2 regions of the Chelatococcus sp. HY11 genome follow, and region 2 is predicted to be linked to the other one. Evidence: riboswitches for the same ligand, from Rfam matches in the RefSeq annotation. Region 2 holds a riboswitch; the other holds the start of a gene.
What was found. Region 2 has a riboswitch for thiamine pyrophosphate ahead of KIO74_RS04775 (ABC transporter permease). Riboswitches for the same ligand answer to the same signal wherever they lie in the genome.
Positions count from the first base shown of each region.

Region 1: linked by a shared signal. The riboswitch ahead of thiC (phosphomethylpyrimidine synthase ThiC) and the one ahead of KIO74_RS04775 (ABC transporter permease) in region 2 are both predicted to bind thiamine pyrophosphate.

Region 1 covers NZ_JAHBRX010000001.1:2,561,620-2,566,753, reverse strand. The annotation lists gene KIO74_RS11725 (hypothetical protein) at 683-982, shown strand; gene thiC (phosphomethylpyrimidine synthase ThiC) at 1,544-3,442, opposite strand; TPP riboswitch at 3,670-3,791, opposite strand; gene KIO74_RS11715 (PRC-barrel domain-containing protein) at 4,022-4,414, shown strand; gene KIO74_RS11710 (pyrimidine 5'-nucleotidase) at 4,512-5,134, opposite strand, start outside.
Region 2 covers NZ_JAHBRX010000001.1:987,312-992,445, reverse strand. The annotation lists gene KIO74_RS04780 (lytic murein transglycosylase) at 556-1,731, opposite strand; TPP riboswitch at 2,033-2,135, shown strand; gene KIO74_RS04775 (ABC transporter permease) at 2,268-3,011, shown strand; gene KIO74_RS04770 (ABC transporter substrate-binding protein) at 3,040-4,008, shown strand; gene KIO74_RS04765 (DUF4214 domain-containing protein) at 4,285-5,134, opposite strand, start outside.

The sequences.
Region 1 (5,134 bases), 1.6 Mb from region 2:
CGCCGGGACGCGGGCCAGTAGGCGGCGACGGCTGGCCCAGGGGGGGCTGACTTGGGGGAACGGGCTGACTTGGGGGAACGGGCTGGCCCGGCGCGACCGGCCGCTCGGGCCGGGGTTGCTCTGCTGGCGGCTGCGCACCGCGTGTGGGCCTGTCGCCCGGCTGCTGTTGCGCGCCGGGGCGTGCGCCAGGGGGCGGCACAGGCTCGCCAGGTGGGGCGGACTGGTCCGGCGCCTGCCGTCCTGGGCGGGGGGGCGCCACCGGCGCGGGCCTTTCTGGTCGCGGTTGCTGCTGTTGTGTGTCAGGTCGCGCGCCAGGCGCCCGCGCTGGCTCTCCGGGACGATTGGGGCTCGGTGCCTGGCTCGGTGCCTGGCTTGGCACCTGGCCGGGTGCTTGGCGTGGCGGACGTCCACGTCCCTCCGGTTCCGGCCGGGGCGCTTCCGGTCGGGGAACGACCTCTCGTGGTGGCGCAGGCCGTGGCTCTTCGCGGGGGGCGGCCTCGGGGCGGACAGGGCGGCCGGGCGCGCGCTCTTCGGCTCCAGGTGGGAGGGGGCGACCATTGGGCGGGATAGCGGGGCGATCAGGCATGGATCGCGGCGCATCGGGGCGCTGGCCCTCAGGCCTTGGCACTTCTGACCTGGGCACTTCTGACCTGGGCACTTCCGGCCTCGGCCTTTCCGGTCGTTGCATCTCTTGCCTCTGCGGCATCTCTCGCCTCTGTGGCATCTCCTGACGCTGCATATCCGGTCGCGCGCCCTCGGGCCTGCCCGGCCCTCCGCCCGGCGGCTGCTGGCCGCCCTCGGGGCGCTCGCGGCCTTCTGGCCGCTGCCGTTGCGGACGGCCATCCTGATCGCCCGCGTCGGGCGCGCCCTGCGCAATCAGGAGCCGCGTTCCGTCTGGCGGCACGCGCGGCAAGCTATGCTGTGCAGGGTCCATGGATGGGGCCATGAACGCGGGGTCGAGGGGCGCAGCCGCCACGCGTAGTATCGGCATCGCTATCACCGTGCCGGCGAGCAAAGCGAAACGGGTCATCCGCATCAGTCAGGTCCTCTATCATTCGCACCGCCGCCCAGCACAGAGCCCCTAGAATCGAATGATCGAGGTCAACTGGCGATTATGACGATAATAAGTTCTGGCAAATGCATCAGATCGATGAACGGTTGTTCATAAAACGAGGAAAGGGATTTTATTTGACGCGACGGCAGAGATATTAGGTGTGAAATCTTGACTATTGCGTTCCGCGCCGATTTGTAGCTTCTCTGTCGTTTCAGCGGTGAAGTCTAAGCAGCCTGAAGGGGGCAGGGCACCTTGGCAGCCACACGCCGGGCCATCAGGTCAGTTGCCGCGCGCCGATCCCTCCCCTTCGGGGGAGGGTGGCGCCGCAGGCGCCGGGTGGGGTTCGCTCTGGTGCTGACCCGGCTGAGCGGACGGCCACACATGTATGGCCGCCAGAGCATTTCCCGGCCGCGCGGCCCCACCCGACCTCTTTGGCGCGCCGCCCCCTCCCCGAAGGGGCCCTAAGGGAGGGATCGGCGTGGCATTCCGCTAATCCGCCGGTACGTAGATGGCCGCCCCCTTGGCGTTGAACTCGCGCGCCTTTTCGGCAAGGCCCGCGAGGCGCTCGGCGTCGTCGGCAAGAGTCTCGATCGCAGAAGGCTCCATGGCGAGCGCCTCCGCGCGCAGATCCTGCGTGATCTTCATCGAGCAGAATTTCGGCCCGCACATCGAGCAGAAATGCGCGACCTTGTGGGCCTCCTTCGGCAGGGTCTCGTCGTGGAAGGCACGCGCGGTGTCCGGATCGAGGCCTAAGTTGAACTGGTCCTCCCAGCGGAACTCGAAGCGCGCTCGGGACAAGGCGTCGTCGCGCAGCTTGGCCGCGGGATGGCCCTTGGCGAGATCGGCGGCATGGGCGGCGATCTTGTAGGTGATCACGCCGGTCTTCACGTCGTCCCGGTTCGGCAGTCCAAGATGTTCCTTGGGTGTGACATAGCAGAGCATCGCCGTGCCGAACCAGCCGATCATCGCAGCCCCGATAGCGGAGGTGATGTGGTCGTAGCCCGGCGCGATGTCGGTGGTCAGCGGCCCGAGCGTATAGAAGGGGGCCTCGCCGCAGGTGGCGAGCTGCTTGTCCATATTGGCCTTGATCTTGTGCATCGGCACATGGCCCGGTCCCTCGATCATCACCTGGCAGCCCTTGTCCCAGGCCACTTTCGTCAGTTCGCCAAGCGTGTCGAGCTCCGCGAACTGGGCGGCGTCATTGGCATCGGCGATCGAGCCGGGCCGGAGGCCGTCGCCGAGCGAAAAGGTGACGTCATAGCGATGCATGATGTCGCAGATCTCGTCGAAGCGCTCATAGAGGAAGCTTTCCCGGTGATGGGAGAGGCACCAGCGCGCCATGATCGAACCGCCGCGCGAGACGATGCCGGTGACGCGCCGCGCCGTAAGGGGCACATAGGCCAGACGCACGCCGGCGTGGATCGTGAAATAGTCCACGCCCTGCTCGGCCTGTTCGATGAGCGTGTCCTTGAACACCTCCCAGTCGAGCTTCGCCGGGTCGCCGTCTACCTTCTCCAGCGCCTGGTAAATCGGGACCGTGCCGATGGGCACGGGCGCGTTGCGCATGATCCACGAGCGGATATTGTGGATATTGCGCCCGGTGGAAAGGTCCATCACCGTGTCGGCACCCCAGCGGATGGCCCAAACCAGCTTCTCCACCTCGTCGGCGGCCGAGGAGGTGACGGCCGAATTGCCGATATTAGCGTTGATCTTCACCAGGAAGTTGCGGCCGATGATGGTGGGCTCGAGCTCGGGATGATTGATGTTGGCGGGGATGACCGCGCGGCCCCGCGCCACCTCCTCGCGCACGAATTCCGGCGTGATGAAGCTGGGGATGGCGGCGCCGAAGTCCTCGCCGTCGGCGCGGCGCTCCTGCGCACCCGCGAGCATCGCCGCGCGGCCTAGATTCTCGCGATGGGCGATATAGACCATCTCCTCGGTGATAATGCCGGCGCGGGCATAGTCGAGCTGCGTGACCGGCTGCCCGGCTCGGCCGGACAGCACGGCGCGTTCGGCTGGGCAGGGCGCGACAAGCTTGTCAGGGGCGATATTGCCGTTGTCCTCCGGTCTCACCGCGCGTGGCGCGATCGCGGTCAGGCTGCGCGTCGCGAGCCATGGCGCGCGGGGCTGGGCGAGGCCGCTGTTGAGATCGATGGCGGCCCCAGGGTCGGTGAAGGGGCCGGAAGTGTCATAGACACGGAACGGGGCCTCGCCGGAGGCGGGATCAAGCGCGATTTCGCGGAAGGGAACGCGGATCTCGGGATGATCCGGCGCGGTGGAATAGATCTTGGCCGATCCCGCGACGGCGCCGGTGGTGACGGCTGCGGGCGTTGGGGTGATGGTCTGGCGCGCTTTCGCATGCGCCTTGGATGGCTGATGAATGTTCATGGATCTCCTTTTCCGGAGAACCCTCGCCGGAGCGAAGGCGCCCCGGTTCGTTAATGAGGAGAGCCTCCGCCCACGGCATTCTCAAGCGAAGTGGATAGGGCTTCGCGTGAAGACGATGCGGTCGAGCGAGCCCATTTCCGATCCGACAGGATCGAAATTGGGTTCAAGCGGATGCACTCCTGGTTTGAGAAGATCCGGGTGACAGCGATCTGATGGAATCGTGAGGAGCCTTGCACCTTTTCCGTCCCTTCGCCGGCATGACCCGGATCAGGTCCTAAGGGTCACCGCGGTGCTCTTTCACAAGCCGGCGGAATCTCAGCCCCCTCACGGGGCCCCCCTCGGAACAGGCGATGAGAATGAGCGGTTATGACCGTGCTGTCAATGCGCCTGCGGAGCCGGCGATGGACTCACTGCGGCAGGTCCGTTGGTGAGCGGCTTTTGCGCGGGAAGAACTTACAAATTATCGCAAAAACAAAGAACACATGGCGAAATAGAGCCATGGAACAAAATCGTACCGACGCCATTCTCAATAACGGAAATACGGATATCCATCCGCTGTGAATTTCAGGAGATTTAAGTATGGTTCGGATCGCAGTTGTAATCGCGGCTATTGGACTTTCGACGGCGGCGTTTGCACAGAATGCACCGACGCCTGCTCAGGGGCCAAGCTTTGTCACAGTTGAGCAAGGGGCATTGGCCAGTTCGCTCAAAGGGCTGAATGTCAGGAACGCCGGCGACGAGAACGTTGGCGAGATCGAGGACGCGGTTGTCGATGGGACGTCGATCCGTGCCTACATCCTCTCTGTAGGGGGCTTCCTCGGCATGGGCACGCATTACGTTGCTGTTGCTCCGTCCGCGCTGATGCTGACGTGGAGCGAGGCGGACAAGAAGTGGAATGCACGCATGAATGCGACGAAGGACCAGTTGAAGGCGGCGCCGCAGTTCAAATACGAGGGGCGCTTCGCCAAATAAAGGATTGGCCGCACAAAAACTTGGTCAACTGAAAAGAACGCCGAGACTGGCGGAAGCGAACAAGGGCGTTGAAAGGCGCCCTTGTTGATTCAAACCTTTACGGTTCGCCTCGACGGTCACGCATGCGCCCAAGAAAATCGGCGAGGTCGTCGGTCATGAAATCGATATGAGGCGCGATCATGGGGGCCTGTTCCTCCGCCTCCCGGAAGGGGTCGAGGGTCTTCGGCAGGACGAGCACGGTCGCCATGCCCAGCGCGTGGGGCACGACGAGGTTCTTTTCGATGTCTTCGAACATCACCGCGCCTGCCGGATCGACATTATGGCGATCAAGAAAACGCTCATAGGTGCTCTGCTCCGGTTTGGGCACGAAGCCGGATGCGACGATGTCGAACACGTCCTCAAAATGCTCGCGGATGCCGAGCTTGAGTGCGACGGCTTCCGCGTGCGCCCGTGAACCGTTGGTGAGGATCAGCTTGCGGCCCGGCAGAGCAGCGATGGCCTCCCCAAGAAGGGGATTAGGCAGAAGCGATGAGTAGTCGATGCTATGGGCGAATTCGAGGAACTCTTCCGGATCGATTCCGTACTCCTCCATCAGGCCACGCAGGGTCGTTCCATAGCGATGGTAGTAGTATTTCTGCAGCGCGCGCGCCGAGATCCCGTCGAGGCCGCAAAGCTCCACGAGGAACAGGGTGATCCGGAGGTCGACCTGTGGCCAGAGCT
Region 2 (5,134 bases):
CATTCAGCTGCGAGAACGCACTCTCGGTTCGCGTTATCCCGGCGGCCGTTGTCAGGCCGGGTTTCCCCGGCTTGGCTTTCCAAGAGCGACAGGCAATAGCCATGTTGCGGCCAGCAGGGAAGGACCAAGGCCCCCACCGTTCATAGATCCCCTTCCCGTCGCCGCGCGACGCCGGGGACCCGCGCTGCCGTACCTTCGGCCGCTGAGCTAAATCTGCCGGGATATCCTCGAGCTTCGCTTGATCTCAAGGCGAAAAATAAGTTGCCAGCTAAATAACAACCCGCCGCTCTTACAGTCGCTGCCGTGGAAACTGGCGAACCGGGCCACGCCGGCAGCTGTCGCATTTTTAAGAAAATCAATATAATTCAATATATTATTGCAAATTAACGCGAATAAACCGGCAGCATCCGGCGATCGAAAAGACCCTGCTCTCCATTTTGCCAACCAAACCCGCGATAAAAAGCCGGCTAATAAATACATATGCGTGACTGTCCCGATGGACAGCCACGCACGATAATCGTTTCACTTGCGCTGCTGTCAGCGATAACTCTCGCGCTACCGGCCGCCAAGCGCGCGATAGATCTTGCTGCCGGCACGTCCTGTTGCCGGCATGCCCATGGCCTGCTCGGCGGCGGCAATCGCCGCGCGGGACTGGGCGCCGATCTTGCCGTCCGGCACCCCCACATCGTAGCCACGGGCGGCCAGTAGCTTCTGCAACTGGAGGCGTTGGGCGCGCGACAGGCCGGGGTCATCCGTGGGCCACGGCGTCCGTAACGCGGGGTGTCCAGCCATCCGATCGGCGAGATGCGAGATCGCGAGCGCGTAGGATTCCGCTTGATTATAGGCATAGATGGCATTGAAATTGGGATAGACGAGGAAGCCCGGCCCGTTGGGCCCCGCTGGCAACAGAAGCCCCGCCTCTCCGTCGCCCGAGAGCGGGCGGCCATCGGCGCGCGTCACGCCCCGGCCGGCCCAGGTCGCGAGCGAGGCCCGGTTGTTGCGGCCCGTGGGGCCTTTGTAACCCGATGGTACAGCGACCTCGATCATCCATGGCTGGCCGGTGCGCCAGCCCGCCCGCTTGAGGTAATTCGCCGTCGACCCCAGGGCATCAGGAACCGACTTGACGAGATCGCGGCGTCCGTCGCCGTCAAAATCGACCGCCAGCCGCTGGTAGGTGGTGGGAATGAACTGGGTCTGGCCGAAGGCGCCCGCCCATGACCCGTAGAGCTCGTCAAGCGTAAGATCGCCCTGGTCGACGAGCTTGAGCGCGGCCATCAGCTCGCCGCGCCAGAAGGCCTGGCGCCGCCCCCCTTCGCAGACGAGCGTCGCGAGGGCATGCGGGAGAAAGTTGTCCCCCGCCTCCGACCCGAAATTGGTCTCGACCCCCCACACCGCGGCGATGACATGGCGATCGACCCCGAAACGCTGCTCGGCTGCGCGCAGGACGCGATCGTATTTGCGCATCATCGCCTGCCCATCCCGCACGCGCTCCTCATCGACGAGGAAGCCCATGTAGTCCCAGATCGGCGTCTTGAATTCCGGCTGGACCTTGGACAGCCGCAGGACCTTGTCGTCCGGCTGGTTGATGGCCAATGCCTGGGCAATGACGTTCTGGCTGATGCCGGCGCGCGCTGCATCTGCCCTGATCTGGCTGATGCACTGCGTGAAATTCGCCGCCGCAGCGCCCGTTCCCATCATCCAGGCCGTCGCGATCAAGACCATGTGCCGCATATAGAGTTCCTACCGATGCTATCGAGGGTTCACCATGATTTCGCGCAGGCTATCATGGTTAATCCTTTCAAAATGTTACCGCCGCCCGCAGTTGCGTAAGCAGATCTGATTAAAAAACCCGGATTAAGGCTCTGATCGAGGATCAACTCCCTGCATCGGTGAAGGTTGCGGGATTATCCGCAACTGCCAGCATAAGGGCGCGCGATGCAGCAGAATAATGAGCGGCGGGCGGCACCATCCCGCGGGTGGACTCGTTCCAAGGCTCCGCTTGACAGCCGTCCGGGCTTTTCCCATAGAGTTGTCACATTCCGAGGGGGGTGCCGTACGGCACTGAGATAGCGGTGAGCTGGACCCTTGAACCTGATCCGGGTGATGCCGGCGTAGGAACGGAACATGGGCTTTCCCGACACCCCGCTCTCGTCTTCGCATCGCCCTGATCCTGGCTCGTTCGCTGGGGTTCACGCCATGTGCCTTGCAAGACCGCGTCCTGCCCCCCTCGCCCCTCCGCGCCGCGAAGCGTCCTGAGGCTGGACGGCATGCGCGTCACCCTGGCCGCCCTTCGCATCGCAGCAACGCTTGTCGTAGCGTGGCAAGCCCTGATCTGGATGGCCCGGCCGCCGGCTTATATCCTGCCGCCGCCGCTGGAGGTCGCCGCGGTTTTCTTGCGCCAGCCGTCATTTCTCCTGACGAACAGCCTCACCACCCTGTGGGAGATTTTGGCGGGCTTTGCGCTGGGGGCCTCCCTGGGCATCGGCACCGCGATCACCATCGCGGCCCTGCCCCGTCTCGGCAGGCTCGTATGGCCGCTTGTGCTGGTGCTGCAGTCCTTTCCCGTCTTCGTCCTCGCGCCGGTCCTGGTGCTGTGGTTCGGCTTCGGCCTCGCCTCCAAGGTGGTGATGACGACGATCATCATCTTCTTTCCGGTGGCCTCGGCCTTTGCCGACGGGCTCCGGCGCACGGATCCCGACCTGCTCGATGCGACGGCCCTGACGACCGCCACCCACTGGCAGACGCTCGTTCATGTGCGCCTGCCGCTCGCCCTGCCCGGCCTTGCCTCTGGCCTCAAGGTCGCGGCGCCGCTCGCGCCGCTTGGCGCGGTTGTCGGCGAATGGGTCGGCGCGTCGGCCGGTCTAGGATTTGTCATGGTACAGGCCAATGCCCGCATGCAGACCGAGACGATGTTTGCCGCGATGCTGATTCTGGCCGCGATGACGCTCGCGCTGCGAGGCATCGTCGATCGCCTCACCCCCTGTCTCACCCCCTGGGCCCAGAACACCTGAACCGCCCCGCGCACAGGAACACGCCATGATCCACAGAGCCCTTCTCACAATCGCCCTCGGTCTCGCAACGGCCACGGGCGCCTTCGCGCAGACGACGCCTTCGGCCGCCCCTCCGGATAAGGTCGAAAAGATCAAGGTCTTGCTCGAATGGTTCGTCAATCCGGACCACGCCCCCATGGTGGTGGCCAAGGAGCTTGGCCTCTTCGCCAAGGCGGGCCTCGACGTCGAGCTGCTGCCGCCGTCGGATCCGTCGATCGTGCCGCGTGCCATCGCATCCGGCCAGGCCGACATTGGCGTGCACTACCAGCCAAGCCTCTATCTCGACCACGCGGCGGGCATCCCCCTCGTCCGCTTCGGCACCCTTGTGGAAACGCCGCTCAACACCGTGACCGTGCTGGCGAATGGCCCCATCAAGTCATTGGCGGACCTGAAGGGCAAGAAGATTGGCTTCTCCGTGTCCGGCTTCGAGGATGCTCTCCTCCAGCGCATGCTGGCCTCGGTCGGCGTCGACAAGGGCGATGTCGAACTCGTCAATGTCAATTTCGCGTTGTCCCCCTCGCTGATCAGTGGCCAGGTCGATGCCACCATCGGCGGCTTTCGCAATTTCGAGCTGACGCAGATGCGCCTCAAGGGGCATGAGGGGCGCGCCTTCCTGCCGGAAGACAGCGGCGTTCCGGCTTACGACGAACTGATTTTCGTGACGCGCCCCGATCTCCTAAAGGACAGCCGCCTCACCCGCTTCCTTGACGCGGTGGAACAAGGGGCGATCTATCTCACGAACCATCCGGAAGAAGGTTGGAAGCTGTTCATCAAGGCCTATCCGGATCTCGACGACGCGCTGAACCGGCAGGCCTGGATCGACACATTGCCCCGCTTCGCCAAGCGCCCGTCAGCGCTCGACAGGCGCCGCTACGAACGCTTCGGCCAATTCATGCTCGACGCCGGCCTGATCAAAGCAGCGCCAGCCGTAGACGACATCGCTGTCGCGTTGCAGTAGCCGACAGCGGCATCCGGGTAGCGACCGCGCGATGGCCTCTCTCCAAGGGCGCGCGCTGCAGACCGGCCAGCCGCGGGCGCATGGGTATCAGATCGCCTGCGCCGTGTGAGAGCGGTGTCGTTATTCCGGGGCTTCGCTCAGCGAAGCACCCGGAACCCAGAACCGGTGGCGTGTCCGTGGGGAGCACGGCCACGCCACGCTTGCCCTCAAAGCGCGCCAGTCCTGGTTTCCGGGCTCAGGCCTTAGGCCCGCCCCGGAATGACATATGCGCACGGATCAGTCGTAGAAGTTCGCGTTGCGCGACACACCGGTCAGAGCGATGTCGTCATAGACATATTGCTCTTCCAAACCGAAATTCTGGCTGTGGAAGATGACGCTCTTCAGGACCTGGGTTTCGAGGACGGCGTTGTCGTCCCCCTCGACCTCGCCGGCCTCCTGCACGTAGGCGAGCGCGCCGTTCACGGTCCAGCTATGCGCGTCCTTCCCGAAGTTGAATTGCAGCGTCACCCAGCCGTTATCGTCGAAGGGCAGGTAATAGTCCCAACCATCATCGGAATTCCAGAAGCGGAAGCCGGTGAAGGTCTCGCCCTCGGCGAGGCCCGCCGCGGCGCGCTCCTCGGCTGTCAGCCTCAGCGAGGCCTCGGCGTCGACATATTCCGCGATGGCGTATCGTCCGCCATTCGAGAGAGTCCCAGCCAGGTTCTGCAACTGGATCCACGCGCCGCTGAGCTGCGCCTGACCATCGCCTTGCCAGTCCGGATCGATGTAGAACTTGTATTCGGCGGTGCTGCCGTGGGTGAGATCGATCGGTCCGGTCGCGAGATCGCGGATCAGCGTGCCCTGATAGCGGTTCATCCCGGTCTGATCACCGCCGGGGTTGATGACGAACTCGATCGCCTGTCCCTGATCGCCATCGGTATCGACCGTATGGATCTGCTGGAGCACACCGCGATCCTTGATCCAGTGATCAGCGAGGCTGTTCCCCGTGGGGCTGTCGGGACTGCCGAGGGAGGCGCCGTCATTGATGCCATCGTCAAGATTGACGACTGTCCGCACCAGATCCGGCCGGTAGACATCATTTTCTGCGTCCCACTTGTCGGCGGGAGAGAAATCGAGCGGCGGATAG